Methylosarcina fibrata AML-C10: one gene and its partner. The protein of the gene in region 2 interacts with the protein of the main gene of each other region in a pairwise test. Links are inferred from orthologs where the notes say so. Each region holds a gene or a part of one and is shown on either strand. Other genes may lie near its edges.

Region 1 (4,654 bases), 1.6 Mb from region 2 along the record:
CGGCTTTGCCATCGATCCCATCGAAAAGAAACCGCTCAATCATTTTTTACCGGGCAGCTCGGTGTTCTCTTTCGGCACCGCCGGCTGCAACCTGGCCTGCAAATTCTGCCAGAACTGGGACATCAGCAAATCACGGGAAATGGATACCCTGATGAGCAAGGCGTCGCCCGAGGCCATTGCCCAGGCGGCGCGCGAACACGGCTGCCGGAGCGTCGCCTATACCTATAACGATCCGGTCGTTTTTCACGAATATGCGATCGACACGGCCAAGGCCTGCCGAAGTCTCGGTCTGAAGTCGGTGGCGGTATCGGCCGGTTATGTCTGCGAAGAACCCAGGACTGAATTTTATCAGTGGATGGACGCGGCCAATATCGATTTAAAAGCCTTCACGGAGCATTTTTATCATCTGATCACCGGCGGGCATTTGCAGCCCGTCCTGGACACCCTGAAATACATCAAGCACGAAACTTCGGTCTGGCTGGAACTGACGACCCTGCTGATCCCGGAGGCAAACGATTCGGAAAAGGAACTGGAAGAGATGACGCAGTGGGTGGTGGAAAACCTGGGACCGGACGTGCCGATGCATTTTACCGCCTTTCACCCCGACTGGAAAATGCTCGACAAGCCGAGAACGCCGAAGTCCACCCTGGTGAAGGCCAGAGAGATCGCCTTGAAAAACGGCGTGCGCTACGCCTACGTCGGCAACGTGCACGACAGGACGGGAGGAAGCACCTATTGCCACCGTTGCGGGCAATTGTTGATCGGCCGTGACTGGTACGAACTGCTGGAGTGGCATACCGATGCATCCGGAGAGTGCCCTTCCTGCGGCGAGAAGTGCGCCGGGGTGTTCGAGGACAAGCCGGGCCACTGGGGCGCTAAACGGCAGTCGGTGGCTTTGGGTTAGATTCCGGCGCGGCGGGCGAGGGTGCGTTTTGAGAACTACTGATTGCCCCAGTCCACCCAGCCCATCCGGGCCGAAAGCAGCACCAGCAGGCCGAAAGCGATGCGATACCAGGCAAACACGGTGAAGTCGTGGCGGCTGATGAAGCGGAGCAGTCCGCGCACCGCCAGAAAAGCGCTGAAGAAGGAGACGATGCCGCCGACGACGAACAGGTCGAGGTCGTCGACGCTGAACAGGTCGCGATGCTTGTAAACATCGTAGGACGTGGCCGCGAACATTGTCGGGATGGCCAGGAAAAAGGAGAATTCGGTGGCGGCGCGGCGGGACAGTCCGAAAAACAGTCCGCCGATAATGGTCGCGCCGGAGCGCGATGTGCCGGGTATCATCGACAAGGCCTGGGCGAAGCCCACCTTCAAGGCATCCCTCCAGGTCATGTCGTCGATCGATTCGGCACGGATGACGTGCTGCCTGCGCTCGGCCCAAATGATCAGCAGGCCGCCGACGATGAACGCCGATGCCACGACCACGGGATTGAACAAATAGGTTTTGATCTGTTTCAAAAAGAGAAAGCCCAGCACCGCGGCGGGCAGAAAGGATACGGTCAGATTAACCGCCAGCCGCTGCGACGGCGGGTCGGAGGTTATGCCCAGCAGAGTCTGCCACAGCCGGACTCGGTACTCCCAAACGACGGCCAGAATCGCCGCAAACTGAATGGCGATTTCAAAGACCTTGCCTTTTTCATCGTTAAAGCCCAGCAATTGTCCTGTCAGGATCAGGTGTCCGGTGGAAGAAACGGGTAAAAATTCGGTCAAGCCCTCGACAATGCCGAGGATGATCGCATGAAGCAAGGAGGCGGGATCGGCCATGAACGGATCGGAATTCAGCGGTAATGAGGCGGCAATGATACAAGAAAATTATTACGAAAAAATTAACGCTTCATCGATTCGAAAAATTCGGCGTTCGTCTTGAAGTCTTTCAGCTTGCCGATCAGGAATTCGGAGGCGGCGGTTTCATCCATCGGTTGCAGTATTTTGCGCAGAATCCAGGTTTTTTGCAGCGTGTCGGGATCAACCAGGTATTCTTCCCGGCGGGTGCCGGAGCGATTGATGTTAATGGCCGGATAAATCCGCTTTTCGGCAATCTTGCGGTCGAGATGCAATTCCATGTTGCCGGTGCCCTTGAACTCTTCGTAGATGACTTCATCCATTCTCGAACCGGTATCGATCAGCGCGGTGGCGATGATGGTCAGGCTGCCCCCTTCTTCGATGTTTCGCGCCGCGCCGAAAAAGCGTTTGGGTTTTTCCAGGGCATTGGCGTCGACGCCGCCGGTAAGGATTTTGCCGGAAGAAGGCACGACGGTGTTGTAGGCCCGGGCCAGACGGGTAATCGAGTCTAACAAAATGACCACGTCGTGTTTATGCTCGACCAGACGGCGGGCTTTTTCGATGACCATTTCCGCCACTTGAACATGGCGGGTCGCCGGTTCGTCGAACGTGCTGGAGATCACTTCGCCGCGCACGCAACGCTCCATTTCGGTCACTTCTTCCGGACGTTCGTCGATCAGTAGAACGATCAGGTAACATTCGGGATTCTTGTCGGCAATCGCCTGGGCCAGGCTTTGCAGGATCATGGTTTTACCGGCTTTCGGCGGGGACACGATCAAGCCGCGCTGGCCCTTGCCGATGGGAGCGATCAAATCGATGATGCGCCCGGTCAAATCTTCGCTGGTGCCGTTGCCTTGTTCGAGCACAAAACGCTCCTTGGCAAACAGCGGGGTGAGATTGGAGAAATAAATTTTGTTTTTGGTGTTTTCCGGAGGCTCGAAATTGATCTGCTCCACCTTGAGCATGGCGAAATAGCGCTCATTATCCTTCGGCGGCCGGATCTTGCCGCTGATGGTGTCGCCGGTCTTCAATGAAAACCGTCTGATCTGGCTGGGCGATACATAAATATCGTCGGGTCCTGCCAGATAAGAACAGCCCGGAGTACGCAAAAAACCAAAACCGTCTTGCAAAATTTCCAGAACGCCGTCACCGTAGATGTCATCCCCGGCTTTTGCCTGCTTTTTCAAAATAGCGAAAATCAAATCCTGCTTTCGTGAGCGGGCAACGTTTTCAAGTCCCAGGGACTCGGCTATTTCTATAACTTCACTGATTTGTTTTAGTTTTAACTCGGTTAGATTCATAAAAAAGACAATTCGCAGGAGAGTAGGTACGGAGTTGATCCGTAATTACCCGAACAGGATTCAGATTTAAGGGGTGCAGTGTATCGGACGATATGCTGGAAGACACCGGACCTGGCGCCTTCATTAAGTATAGCTTAAATTCTCGAACCCGTCTAATAATTATGACGGGTCGAGTGAGGGGCATCTATTTAAATATTGCTGTCAAGAAATGAAGCGAGTTGGGATTTGGTTAAAGCGCCAACTTTGGTCGCTTCCACTTCGCCGTCCTTGAACAGCATCAGCGTGGGAATTCCGCGTACGCCATAATGCTGGGGGGTTTTGGGATTCTCGTCAATGTTCAATTTAACGACGGTCAATTTGCCCGCATAATCTTTAGCTATTTCATCCAGAACCGGGGCAATCATTTTGCAAGGACCGCACCATTCAGCCCAGTAATCAACCAGAACAGGACCGCTAGCTTTAATAACTTTTTCGTTAAATTCGCTATCACTCACATGAAGGACTGAGTCGCTCACACTATTTCTCCAACAAATTAAAATTAAAACTATAGGAGGGATGAAGCACGTAGTCAATCAATTTCTAGTTAATCGGGTACTGCCAATTTGATTTTTACGTTATGCTATAGAGACTATGAATACGACACATTTAACCGAAACCCGTTTCAGCAATCTGGAATTGTCCGATTCAATCCTGACCGGTTTGACTCAGGCCGGATTCAAGTACTGTACTCCGATTCAGGATAGAGCATTGCCCTTGCTGTTGCGCGACAAGGACATTGCCGGCCAGGCGCAGACCGGCACCGGCAAGACCGCTACGTTTCTGCTGGCCACTTTTCAGCGCCTGGTCAATGACGTCGAAGGCGCCGGCGAGGAAGAGGAAGCTTCCGAAGCCGATGTGAAAAAGCCCAAGCCTCCTGCCGGAAGCGGCAGGAACAGAAACCCGCGGGCGATCATTCTGGCGCCGACCCGTGAGCTTGCCATTCAGATCCATAAGGACGCCTTGCAGCTCAGCAAGCCTCTTAATCTCAGGTTCGCTTTGATTTACGGCGGCACCGACTATCAAAAACAACTGGATCGAATCAAATCGAACGTCGACGTCATCATCGGCACGCCGGGGCGCATCATCGATTTTTACCGGCAGAACGCCTTTACCCTGGATCACATCCAGGTCAGCGTTCTCGATGAAGCCGATCGCATGTTCGATTTGGGCTTCATCAAGGACATCCGTTATCTGTTTCGGCGCATGCCGCCGCCGGAAACGCGGCTGAACATGCTGTTTTCGGCGACCTTGTCCTATAAGGTTACGGAACTGGCCTATGAACACATGAACAATCCGGTGCTGATTCGCATCGAGGCCGAGGCGGTGACTTCCAAAGCCATCCGGCAAAGCGCCTTTTGCCCGTCCAACGAGCAGAAAATACCGTTGTTGCTCGGCATATTGAATCAATATCAGCCCCAGCGCAGCATTATTTTTGTCAACACCAAAAAATGCGCGGAACAACTGGACGACGTCCTCAACGTCAACGGTTATAAAACGGCCGCTTTAAGCGGCGACGTGCCGCAGGAAAA
Region 2 (3,628 bases):
CCCGCCAAACTGCTGTGATCCAGCCACAAGCCGGGACCCATGGTTGACGACAATGTGACTTTTTTGATGTAAACACCCTTTGAAGAAGCGGGTTTTGCCTTTCTCAAATCCGACAACAACGCTTCCAGATTGCCCTGAATGGCGTCAGCGTCGAAGGTGAGCTTTCCCAAAGTACAATGAATAATGCCCGCCTTGTCGGTACGATAACGCACCTGGCCGGACTTGGCGTTTCTGACTGCGGTGGCAACATCCGGAGTCACCGTACCCACTTTAGGGTTCGGCATCAAGCCTCTCGGTCCCAGAATCTGGCCCAATTGACCTACGACTCTCATGGCGTCCGGCGAAGCGATGACGACGTCAAAATTCATTTCGCCTTTTTTAACCAGATCGCCCAGATCGTCCATGCCGACGATATCGGCGCCCGCCGCTTTCGCAGCGTCCGCATTGGGCCCCTGAGTGAATACCGCCACTCTCACCGTTTTGCCGGTGCCATGAGGCAAGACGGTCGCGCCTCTTACATTCTGATCCGATTTTCTCGGATCGACGCCCAAATTCACGCTCACGTCGACGGATTCGTTGAATTTTGCAGTTCCCAGCTCTTTTAATAATTGAACCGCTTCGGCAACTGTATACTGCTTGGCGCCATCGATCTTGCTTCTGATTAATTTTGCTTTTTTCGTCAACTTGGCCATTTACAGTCCCTCCACATTCAGACCCATACTGCGTGCGCTGCCGGCGATGGTTCTTACCGCGGCTTCAAGATCGGCCGCATTTAAATCTTCCATTTTTGTCTTGGCAATCTCTTCCAGTTGGGCGCGGGTTACCGTCCCTACTTTTTTAGTATTCGGGTGACTGCTGCCGCTTTTGATGCCCGATGCCTTTTTAAGCAATATGGAAGCCGGCGGCGTTTTAGTGATAAAAGTGAAACTGCGGTCACTGTAAACCGTGATGACGACAGGCAAAGGCAATCCTTTTTCAACGTCTTGAGTCTTGGCGTTAAATGCCTTGCAGAATTCCATGATATTGACGCCACGCTGACCCAGGGCCGGACCTACCGGCGGGCTGGGATTCGCCTCGCCTGCCTTCACCTGCAGCTTGATGTATGCCGTGATTTTTTTTGCCATTTTTTACTCCAATATGGGTGCGAACGCATTTCTGCTCCCCGTAGACACAAAAATCCCTGCCTTATTCAGACAGAGATCCAAATTAAAACAGTTATTCAATGAAAAATGATTAACTTTTTTCGACTTGATTGAAACCCAGTTCAACCGATGTGGAGCGCCCGAAAATGAGCACGGAAATTCTTAATTTGCTTTTTTCGTAGTTGACTTCTTCGACCACGCCGTTGAAATCCTTGAAAGGTCCGTCAATAATCCGGATCACTTCCCCTACTTCGAACAAAATCTTGGGCCGAGGCTTGTTGACGCCTTCTTCCACCCGACTCAGGATGGACATTGCTTCCTTATCCGAAATCGGTGCAGGACGATCGGAGGTTCCGCCGATGAAACCCAAAACCCTGGGAATGTCCCTTACCAGATGCCACGTCTCATCGGTCAATTCCATTTGAACCAATACGTACCCGGGAAAAAACTTTCTGTCGCTTTTCCGCTGCTGACCCATGCGCATTTCAACAATTTCTTCCGTCGGCACCAGTATTTTTCCAAAATACTGCTCCAACCCTTCTCTTTTGATTCTTTCTTCCAGCGCCTGTTTAACTTTGCTTTCAAAGTTTGAATAGGCGTGTACCACATACCAACGCAATGCCATATGCTTACCCGCCCTGACCGGTTATAAGGCGAACGCCCCAAAAAAGAAACATGTCCAACAACCACAAAATCAAACCCACGATGAACACCATCGCGAAGACCAGCATGGTGGTACGCGTCGTTTCTTCACGGGTCGGCCAAACCACTTTTCTGACCTCCACTTTGGATTCCAGAACAAAACTCCAGACGCTCTGCCCCAAATCGGTAGTCAATACCAGCCCCAAAGAAGCCAATACGACAACCACCAAACCAAGAACCCGGTAAAGAAGCTGAATTTCCGAGAAATAGTAGAATGCGGCCACACCTGCAACTACAAGAACTACCGCGAGGACCTGTTTGACAACATCCCCGATAGATGTGGCAGCTTCTGCTTGAGTATTCATGAGTGTTTACTATGAAAATGGATTATGTGTTATACCTTCCCCTGAATGGCAGGCCAGGAGGGTCTCGAACCCCCAACCCGCGGTTTTGGAGACCGCTACTCTACCAATTGAGCTACTGACCTATTCAGAGAAACTTACAGAACTGCTAATAATAAACCAATTTATTTTATTATTCAATAATTGATGCCACGACGCCCGCGCCGACGGTACGACCGCCTTCCCGGATCGCAAAACGCAAGCCTTCGTCCATTGCAATCGGCGAGATCAATTTGATTTCGACGGCAATGTTGTCGCCCGGCATGACCATTTCCACGCCTTCCGGCAACTCCACGGCGCCGGTCACGTCGGTGGTCCGGAAATAAAACTGCGGACGGTAGCCATTGAAAAACGGCGTGTGACGGCCGCCTTCTTCCTTCGACAAGACGTAGATTTCCGCCTTGAAATGGTTGTGCGGCTTGATCGTGCCTTTTTGCGCCAGCACCTGACCGCGCTCGACTTCATCGCGCTTGGTGCCCCGCAGCAAAATACCGACGTTGTCGCCCGCCTGGCCTTGATCCAAGAGCTTCCGGAACATTTCCACGCCGGTGCAGGTGGTGGTCGTGGTCGGACGGATGCCGACGATTTCCACTTCCTGACCCACCTTGATGATGCCGCGCTCCACCCGGCCGGTCACCACGGTGCCGCGGCCCGAGATCGAGAACACGTCTTCGATCGGCATCAGGAAAGCACCGTCCACCGCTCTTTCCGGCAACGGAATGTAGCTGTCCAAGGCTTCCACCAGCTTGACGATCGAGGGCACGCCGATCTCGCTGGTGTCGCCTTCCAAAGCCTTCAGCGCCGAACCCACGATGATCGGCGTGTCGTCGCCCGGGAACTCGTACAGGTCCAGCAATTCTCTCAGCTCCATTTCAACCAGGTCGATCAGCTCGGGATCGTCCACCATGTCGGCCTTGTTCAGAAACACGACGATGTAAGGCACACCCACCTGACGGGACAACAGAATGTGTTCACGGGTCTGCGGCATCGGACCGTCCGCCGCCGAGCACACCAGAATGGCGCCGTCCATCTGCGCCGCACCGGTGATCATGTTCTTCACGTAATCGGCATGGCCCGGGCAGTCCACGTGCGCATAGTGACGGGTCGCCGATTGATATTCCACGTGCGAGGTCGCAATGGTGATCCCGCGCGCGCGCTCTTCCGGCGCGTTGTCGATCTGATCGAACGCTTTTACTTCGCCGCCTTGCAGCTCCGCCATCACCTTGGTCAGGGCGGCGGTCAGGGTCGTCTTGCCGTGGTCCACGTGACCGATCGTGCCTACGTTTACATGCGGCTTGCTACGTGAAAATTTTTCTTTGGCCATTTTACACCTTTATCTATTCTATAATTTGGAGCCCATAACCGGATTTGAACCGGTGACCTCTTCCTTACCAAGGAAGTGCTCTACCTACTGAGCTATATGGGCGAATATCACAGAAGATG

The links.
Region 1: the proteins of nusG (region 2) and rho interact in binary tests that used the Escherichia coli proteins (3 or more experiments, as listed by UniProt). The link is inferred for Methylosarcina fibrata AML-C10 from one-to-one orthologs.

What each region holds. Positions count from the first base shown.
Region 1 is NZ_KB889965.1:2,734,171-2,738,824, reverse strand. The notes cover bases 959-3,753. They hold rho (transcription termination factor Rho), read right to left. Parts: upstream 3,087-3,753; coding sequence 1,830-3,086; downstream 959-1,829. Other genes in these bases: A3OW_RS0112915 (DEAD/DEAH box helicase), read left to right, coding at 3,717-3,753; trxA (thioredoxin TrxA), read right to left, coding at 3,275-3,601; A3OW_RS0112930 (undecaprenyl-diphosphate phosphatase), read right to left, coding at 959-1,767. Outside these bases: amrS (AmmeMemoRadiSam system radical SAM enzyme), read left to right, coding at 1-904; more of A3OW_RS0112930, read right to left, coding at 940-958; more of A3OW_RS0112915, read left to right, coding at 3,754-4,654. UniProt on the Escherichia coli protein: Facilitates transcription termination by a mechanism that involves Rho binding to the nascent RNA, activation of Rho's RNA-dependent ATPase activity, and release of the mRNA from the DNA template.
Region 2 is NZ_KB889965.1:4,353,602-4,357,229, reverse strand. The notes cover bases 1-2,956. They hold nusG (transcription termination/antitermination protein NusG), read right to left. Parts: upstream 1,768-2,956; coding sequence 1,234-1,767; downstream 1-1,233. Other genes in these bases: tuf (elongation factor Tu), read right to left, coding at 2,319-2,956; secE (preprotein translocase subunit SecE), read right to left, coding at 1,772-2,149; rplK (50S ribosomal protein L11), read right to left, coding at 693-1,124; rplA (50S ribosomal protein L1), read right to left, coding at 1-692. In the rest of the region: more of tuf, read right to left, coding at 2,957-3,509. UniProt on the Escherichia coli protein: Part of the processive rRNA transcription and antitermination complex (rrnTAC). The complex forms an RNA-chaperone ring around the RNA exit tunnel of RNA polymerase (RNAP).